2 regions of the Bariatricus sp. HCP28S3_D3 genome follow, and region 2 is predicted to be linked to the other one. Evidence: predicted binding sites of a transcription regulator. Region 2 holds the regulator's gene; the other holds the start of a gene.
What was found. The regulator HrcA, encoded in region 2, represses chaperone genes, less so after heat shock. The targets are predictions, from matches to a motif close to TGTTAGCACTCNNNNNNNNNGAGTGCTAACA.
Positions count from the first base shown of each region.

Region 1 (4,515 bases), on a different contig from region 2:
TTTGAAATCTTGTCTTAACACATAAGAAAGGGGTCCCTAAATGACATCGCACATCAGGAGACCCCCGTTTTTATGATCTGCAGTATTCTATTTTGTAAGCATTAACATTATCTCATTGCTTCGTTTTACAAATTCCGTCATTTCCTCCGGATTCAGTGGTTTATGCGCAATCATCGCCAGATCGTAAAGCTGTTTGCAGAACAGTTCTGTATTTTCACCGTCTTTATGATCCACCACATACTGAACCAGCGGATGATTTGCATTCAGGATCAATGTAGAATCATCTCCGAACATGGACGGATCCATTCCTGCCATGCCATACATCTTCATCATTTCCTGCATACGGCGTGACTGCTCAGAAAGGGTGATCATGGAAGCGACATTTTCATCTTTCATCTTTTCCACTTTCACATTCAGTTTATCTTTTCCAAGCGCTTTCCGGAAGATTTCCATCAGGCTGTCCGTTTTTTCCTTAAATGCATCCTTTTCGTCTTCTGCCACTTCTTCTTTGAAATGATCGGTCAGTTCTGCATCGATTCTCTGGAACCGCACATGCTCATTTCTCTGCTCCAGCTGTGTGATGAACGGAGAATCAATGTTGTGGGACAGAATCACTGCATCCAGTCCTTCTTTCTTGAACATGTTGATATACTGGCTCTGCTGCTGTTCATCCGTTACATAGTAGATGGTTGTCTTCATATCCTCTGTAACGGTGTTTGCATCCTCGTTCTCATCTTCTTTATTCTCATTCGGCTCTACAATCGTGCCGCCGTTCTTCTCAATACATTCTTTGAGTGTCAGATAGTTGTGATCCAGATTCTTGAAGAGGATGTAATCTTTCATCTTATCACAGAATTTCTCATCCTTCAGGCAGCCGAATTTGATGAACGGACTGATATCATCCCAGTATTTTTCATAAGTTTCCTTATCAGTCTTGCACATTCCGGACAATTTGTCTGCCACTTTCTTGGAAATGTATTCTGCGATCTTCTGTACAAATCCATCATTCTGCAGTGCACTTCTTGATACGTTCAGCGGAAGATCCGGGCAATCGATCACGCCCTTTAATACCATCAGGAATTCCGGAATCACTTCCTTGATATTGTCTGCGATAAATACCTGGTTGTTATACAGTTTGATGGTTCCTTCGATGGAATCATATTCTGTATTGATCTTCGGGAAGTACAGAATACCTTTCAGATTAAACGGATAGTCCATGTTCAGATGGATCCAGAACAGAGGCTCCTTGTAATCCATAAATACTTTGCGGTAGAATTCGATATAATCATCTTTCGTGCATTCATTCGGATGTTTGGTCCAGAGCGGCTGTGTATCATTTATCGGAACCGGACGCTTCACAATCTTAACTTTATCCTTTGCCGGTGAAACTTCTACCATTTCTTTTTCGCCGTTCTCATTTTCTTTTTCTTCCATCTTTGCATCTTCATGGATATGTTCAACGACCTCATCAGTATCCAGAAGTTCTTCTTCCGGAATCGTCTCATATTCTGTCTCTGCATTTTCTTTTGAAAGATAGATCTCTACCGGCATGAAGGAGCAATATTTCTCCAGCACTTCACGCATACGGTATTCATTGGCAAACTGAAGGCTGTCTTCATTAAGCAATAAGGTAATCTCCGTTCCAACTCCCTCTTTATTGCCGTCTTCCATCTCATACTCTGTTCCGCCATCACTTACCCAGTGTACCGGTACTGCGCCTTCTTTATAAGAAAGTGTATCGATTTGTACTTCGTCCGCAACCATGAATGCGGAATAGAATCCAAGGCCAAAGTGACCGATCATGTCATCCTCTGTCGTCTTGTCCTTATACTTTTCAAGGAACTGCGTTGCGCCGGAGAAAGCGATCTGTGTGATATACTCTTCCACCTCATCCGCGGTCATACCAAGTCCGTTATCGATGAATTTCAATGTTTTCTCTTCCGGATTTACGATAACCTGGATCTTTGCTTTATAATCTTCCGGCATTTCATATTCGCCCATCATATCCAGTTTTTTCAGTTTAGTAATCGCATCACATCCGTTGGAAACAAGTTCACGTGCGAAAATATCATGATCGGAATACACCCATTTCTTAATGATCGGGAAAATATTTTCGCTGCTAATTGAAAGACTGCCTTTTTTTGCTGCCATTTGTACCACTCCTTATGTTAAATATTTTTTTCTTTTTCACATCTATCAGATATCTTAATACCCTAAAATCCAAATGTCAATAGAAAATTAGCACTCGTTTTGAATGAGTGCTAATAATTTTGTGAAAAATATAAACTTTTTCTAAACTTTCTATTCTACGCTCTTCAAAGATTCCACCATATCAATCTTTTTCAGTTTGTAGAACATGATCCAGTTCACGAACATAGAGAATGCCACGGTAAACAGGAAGCTGTACAGATAGCTGATTGGGTGAATTTCTCTTCCGAACATCGCTTCATTGACTTCAACGGTTACGATCACAAATCTGTGCATGAGATTTCCAAGTCCCATTCCCACCAATGCTCCCAAGAAGGTCAACATCACATTCTCTCTGTATACATAAGATGCGACTTCGATATCATAAAATCCCAAAACTTTCAGTGTAGCCAGTTCACGCCTTCGCTCTGTGATATTGATATTATTCAGATTATACAGCACCACAAACGCAAGCATTCCCGCAGAAACGATCAACACGATGATGACCAGATTCAGACTTCGAAGCATATCATCCAGCCTGCTTTCGATGCTCTTGCTGTAACTCACATTTAACACATCATCAAATTCAAGCAGCGTCCTGCCCGTTTCCTCGATCGAGTCTTCCTGTCCGTCCTTCATACGAAGAAGGATGCTATTATATTTCGGCGGTGCCCCATAAAGCTCTTCATAGGTATCATTGCTCAAATAGAGATAATGTCCCATATAGTTCTCACATATAGCGCCGATCACAACTTCACGTTCTCCTTTGTCGTCATCTTTGATCGTGATGGTATCTCCCACATTCACCGCAAGGATCTGAGACATCTTTTCGGTAAGAATCACTTTATCTTCGGCAAGTGTATATGTTTCATCACTGGTTCTGCTGTGGAAGCTGAGAAAGCTTTTCAGTTCTTCTTCACTTTCCGGTACCACAAGATACACGCTTGATTCATCGCTTTCCGATTTCACTTTCAGTTTCTGCATCCTCACCTGTGTAAAATCATCCAGCGCCGAATCTGCTTCCAATTCGTCAAGGATCTGATTCTTTTCTTCTTTATCGATCGTATCATTCATATATGCAGTCGCATCATAAAACTGTATCTTTTCATATTGAAGGTCTACGATCTCGTAAATGCAATCCTTAAGGCCAAAGCCGACCAGAAGAAGTGCCATACATCCTCCGATACCGAAAATGGTCATAAAGAACCGTTTCTTATAGCGGATCAGATTTCTGATCGATGATTTCCATGTAAAACTAAGTTTTCTCCAGAACCATCCGATTCTTTCCAGAAGGATCCGTTTGCCCTGTTTCGGTGCCGGCGGTCTCATGAGCGCAGCCGGATGAGATGCGAGTTCCTTATAGCAGGAACCGATCGTCGCCGCAAGCGTACAGATCACAGCAATTCCTGTCGCCTGAACCGCGTAGATCAAATGATACGGGAGCAGAATATCCGGCAAATGTTTATACAGGATCTTATATGCATAAATGATAACCAGTGGGAACACCTTCTCACCGATCAGGACGCCCACGATACTTCCGCCAAGTGTCGCGGAAAGTGCATAGAAAATATACTTTTTAGCTATGGCCAATTTCCCGTATCCGAGTGCTTTCATCGTGCCGATCTGGATACGCTGTTCCTCCACCATCCTGGTCATCGTTGTCAAGCTAATCAACGCAGCGACCAGGAAGAACAAGAATGGGAAAACCTCTCCGATCGAGCGCATACGATCCGCATTTTCTCCATAGCCGTCATATTCAGCCATTGCTTCACTCCGGTTCTGAATGTACCATTTCGGCTCTTCCACCTTCGCAATCTCAGCTTTTGCATCCGCAATCTGCTGCTTCGCCTCAATCATTTTTTCTTCGCCTTCACGGATCTGCTTTTCACCGTCTTCAATCTGCTGCACGGCATCCGCTGCCGCTTTGGCGTACTCGGATTTTCCTTCGGACAGTTCTTTCTCAGCCGAAACAATTTCTTTTTTTCCCTGATTAAGGCTTTCCTCTTTTTCACGGATCAGTGTCCATGCGGCATCCAGCTGTCTCTGCCCGTCTTCGATCTGCTGCTTTGCATCTAACAGTTCTTTTCTTCCATCCTCGAGCTGCTTTTTCCCCGATTCCAGAGCCTGCCCAGCTTCAATAAGCTGCTGCTCCTGCTTCAGAAGTTCTTCTTCTTTTTCCAGGAGTTCCTTCTCGGTCGCATCCAGCTCACTTCGTTTCTGGATCAGTTCCTCTCTCTGCTGCTGCAGCTCCTCTATTTTTGCAGGAATCTGCTCCTCATTTTCTACTCCGGCCACCTGCAGCTGAACAAGAATTTCATTCTTCTGTTC
Region 1 is NZ_JBQHTK010000001.1:43,768-48,282, forward strand. Features, by position in the region: gene ACTNB3_RS00190 (DUF5721 family protein) at 1-18, shown strand, start outside; gene htpG (molecular chaperone HtpG) at 88-2,151, opposite strand; gene ACTNB3_RS00200 (FtsX-like permease family protein) at 2,302-4,515, opposite strand, start outside.
Region 1: the regulator HrcA is predicted to act here: its motif matches at 2,237-2,267, upstream of htpG (molecular chaperone HtpG).

Region 2 (4,515 bases):
CTTTCATTGCTTTCTCGGTCTGGAATACCATTGCGTCTGCGTCATTCTTGGTGTCAATTGCTTCTTTACGCTTCTTATCCTGTGCTTCGAACTCAGCAGCTTCTTTTACTGCACGATCGATATCTGCATCGGACATATTAGAACCTGCTGTGATCGTAATATGCTGTTCTTTTCCTGTTCCCAGATCTTTTGCTGATACATTTACAATACCGTTTGCATCGATATCAAATGTAACTTCGATCTGCGGGATTCCACGCGGTGCCGGCGGAATTCCGTCCAGTCTGAACTGTCCGAGGGACTTGTTGTCTCTTGCGAACTGTCTTTCACCCTGAACAACGTTGATATCAACTGCTGTCTGGTTATCTGCAGCAGTAGAGAAAATCTGGCTCTTCTTGGTCGGGATTGTTGTATTTCTCTCGATCAATCTTGTAGCAACACCACCCATTGTCTCGATGGACAGTGACAGCGGAGTTACATCCAGAAGAAGGATGTCGCCTGCGCCGGCATCTCCAGCCAGTTTACCGCCCTGAACGGATGCACCAAGGGCTACACACTCATCCGGATTCAGAGATTTGCTCGGTTCTTTGCCTGTGAGACGTTTTACTTCTTCCTGTACAGCCGGGATACGGGTAGATCCACCTACCAGAAGTACCTGGCCAAGGTCAGACGCTGTGATACCTGCATCAGACAGTGCACGTCTTACCGGTTCTGCTGTCTTTTCAACCAGTTCATGAGTTAATTCATCGAATTTAGCTCTTGTCAGGTTCATATCGAAATGCTTCGGTCCTTCTGCTGTTGCAGTGATGAACGGAAGGTTAATATTAGTTGTTGTTGCAGACGAGAGCTCTTTCTTTGCTTTTTCAGCTGCTTCTTTCAATCTCTGAAGAGCCATCTTATCTGTAGAAAGATCTACACCTTCTTTTGCCTTGAAATCTGCAAGCATATAGTCTGTGATCTTCTGATCGAAGTCATCTCCGCCAAGTCTGTTGTTACCTGCTGTAGATAATACTTCGATAACGCCGTCACCGATCTCAATAACGGATACATCGAATGTACCACCGCCAAGGTCATAAACCATGATCTTCTGTTCTTTTTCATTGTCCAGACCATAAGCAAGTGCTGCCGCTGTAGGCTCGTTGATGATACGTTTTACATCAAGACCGGCGATCTTACCGGCATCCTTGGTAGCCTGACGCTGTGCATCGTTGAAATATGCCGGAACAGTGATAACTGCTTCTGTAACCTTTTCTCCAAGGTATGCTTCTGCATCTGCTTTCAGTTTCTGAAGAATCATAGCTGAAATTTCCTGCGGAGAATATTTCTTTCCGTCAATGTCAACTTTATGGTCTGTTCCCATTTCTCTCTTGATAGAAGAAATTGTCTTTTCTGCGTTTGTAACTGCCTGACGTTTTGCAGGTTCACCTACCAGACGTTCTCCTGTTTTTGTAAATGCTACGATAGACGGTGTTGTTCTTGCACCTTCTGTATTTGCGATTACAACCGGCTGACCACCTTCCATAACCGCTACACAACTGTTTGTTGTACCTAAATCAATACCAATGATTTTGCCCATTATGAAGACCTCCTAATATTTTAAAAAATTTGTTTACTTACTTTGTTTATATAGAGTATATCTGCATCTTCATGTGTAAATATACAAACTATTTCATTCATTCTGCTATTTTAATTAGCAACCTTTACCATGCTGTGTCTCACAACACTTTCACGATACATATATCCTTTCTGGAATTCCTCGACCACGACATTCTCTCCGGCCTCTTCATCTTCAATATGCATCACTGCATTATGAAAATCCGGGTTAAATTCCTGTCCGACCGCCTCAATCGGTTTCACACCGATGCCTTCCAGTGTTGTCATAAGCTGCTTGTAGATCTTATCCATTCCCTGCACAAACGGATCTTCTTTGTTTTCCTCAGCTACAGACTGCAGGCCGCGTTCAAAATTATCAACGACCGGAAGAATCTTTTCCACGATATCTTTTGCACCGATCTCATACATGGCTGATTTTTCTTTCTCAGTCCGCTTTCTGTAATTATCGAATTCTGCCATCTGTCTGGTAAGCTTATCTGTCAGATCTGCAATCTGCTCATCCTTCTTGTCTTTTTTATTCTTTTTTTCAAAAAGCTTTGATTTTTTCGGCTCCGCAGTTTCTTCTGTTTTTTCTTCTTCCTTCGCATCTGCTTCGCCGGCCTCTTTGTTCTCACCTTCCCGACTTTCTTCGGAATCCTCTTCCTTATCATTTTCTTTTTCAGCAGCTTCTTCTGCTTCCGCTTCCATGGCGGCTTTCTTTGCCTCTTCCACTGCTTCTTTTACCATTTCTTCATTACTCATCTGATTATCCAACGGTTCTGCCACCTTTCTCCTTTCATAGTCCGGATGTTCTAACCATCCCTGTGGAAAATCTCATCCAGTTCCGCCATCAGAGTCTTTAACGTCTTCATTACATGTTCGTAATCCATCCGCTTCGGTCCAATGATTCCAATGGTCCCCTGCATACCCTCACCAAGCTCATAGGTCGCTGTGACAACACTGCAGTCCTTCATCTTCTCCACATTGGATTCATTTCCGATATAGACCTGAATGTCTTTATTCTCGCTGCTGGCCATCGTCTTTGATACCAGCGCTGCCAGCTGCTGCTTTTCTTCGAAAGCACTGATAATCTCCTGAGCGCTCTGCTTATCGCTAAGCTCCGGATATTTAAAAATATTCGTTGCGCCGCTGGTGTAAATCTCCATGTCATCATCAAGCTGTATCACATTCGCCACTGCATCCAGCACATTACTGACCACTTCACTGTGAATCCCTGCCTGTTCCTTCAGTCTGGCGATCATTCCGAGATTGATCTCTTCCACCGACAGTCCGATCAGTGCCGTATTTAACAGCATATTCAGTTTCAGCAATGCTTCGTTATCCAATGGCTCTTCCAGTGTAATAATCTGGTTCTTTACGATATTTCCATCCATCACAATGACGACGACCAACTGGTTCTCATCTACCTGTGAAAGCTGGATGAACTTCAGCTTATTCCTGTTATATACCGGAGAGGAAATCATCGTCGCGTAATTGGTGTTCGTTGCCAGTACTTTCGCGACCTGCCTTAGGAGCTGATCCATCTTATCTGACTTCTCCAGCATCTGTTCCTTGAGTTCTGTGACCTCCTGCTCTTTCTGGCTCATCAGCATATCTACATACCATCGATATCCTTTATCAGATGGAATCCTTCCCGCCGATGTGTGAGGCTGCATGATATAACCCAGTTCTTCCAGATCCGCCATTTCATTCCGGATCGTTGCAGAGCTTAAGTTCAGATCCGTATACTTGGAAATCGTTCTCGATCCCACCGGCTCTCCGATGTCTAAATAATTCTTAATGATGGCATGAAGGATTTTCGTTTTCCGCTCACTAAGTTCCTGTATAGACTCCATCTGCACCCTCCTTTGTTTTATTAGCACTCGGTATATTCGAGTGCTAACATCATCTTCGCTTATTAATGTATCACTCCCAACACGCTTTGTCAACCCACTTTATAAATATTTCATAGTTACACTTTTTTATCGCAAAAGGACTGCCATATGACAGTCCTTTTCTCAAAACATAAACTCCACAAATACCGTATTGCTCACATCGATTCCCTGTTCTGTAAGCGCGATACGGTCCTCATGTTCTTCTATAAGATGCATACCTTTCAGTTTCCGGATCGGTTTTCCGTAGACCGCTTCGATCCCGGTTCCAAAGGCTTCCTCAAATTCTGTTTTCGATATGCCTTCCGTCATGCGCAGTCCGAGAAACATGAATTCCTCCATCTCATCTTCCAGGCTGAGTTTTTCTCCGGAAAATTTTTCTTCAAAATTATCCCTGTATTCCGTCATCTTTTCCGGATTACTGTATCTTGCCCCTTCAAAAAATGTGGCGGCACCCACGCCGAACCCCAGATACGGCACTCTTCTCCAATACCCGCAGTTGTGCCTGCATCGGTATCCGGGCTTTGCATAATTGGAAATCTCATACCGCTGATATCCCGCACCGACGAGGATCTGCTCTGTCTGATGATACATCTCCCGTTCTTCCTCCTCCGTAGGAAGCGCAGGCCACGGCAGATTTGCACCCTTTCTTTTCTCACATCCCGACTCCGCCCTTTCTTCCCGTCCTGCATCTTCCCCGTACCTGTCATAGAATAAAGTTCCGGGTTCGATGATCAGACTGTATGCAGAAATGTGCTCCGGCTCCAGAGCCGCGACTGTTCTCAGTGTTTCGGTCCAGCTCTCCGCCGTCTGACCCGGGATCGCCGAAATCAGATCAATATTGATATTGTCAAATCCGCACATCCTCGCACTCCTATAGGCCTCAAGGAATTCTTCATAAGTGTGTATCCTTCCAAGCATCCGCAGTTCTTCATCATGGACAGACTGTAGTCCGATGCTCAGCCGGTTCACACCGGCATCTTTATACGCTTTCAGTTTTTCATCCGTAACCGTACCGGGATTCATCTCCATA
Region 2 is NZ_JBQHTK010000003.1:125,313-129,827, forward strand. Features, by position in the region: gene dnaK (molecular chaperone DnaK) at 1-1,573, opposite strand, end outside; gene grpE (nucleotide exchange factor GrpE) at 1,684-2,376, opposite strand; gene hrcA (heat-inducible transcriptional repressor HrcA) at 2,403-3,446, opposite strand; gene hemW (radical SAM family heme chaperone HemW) at 3,609-4,515, opposite strand, start outside.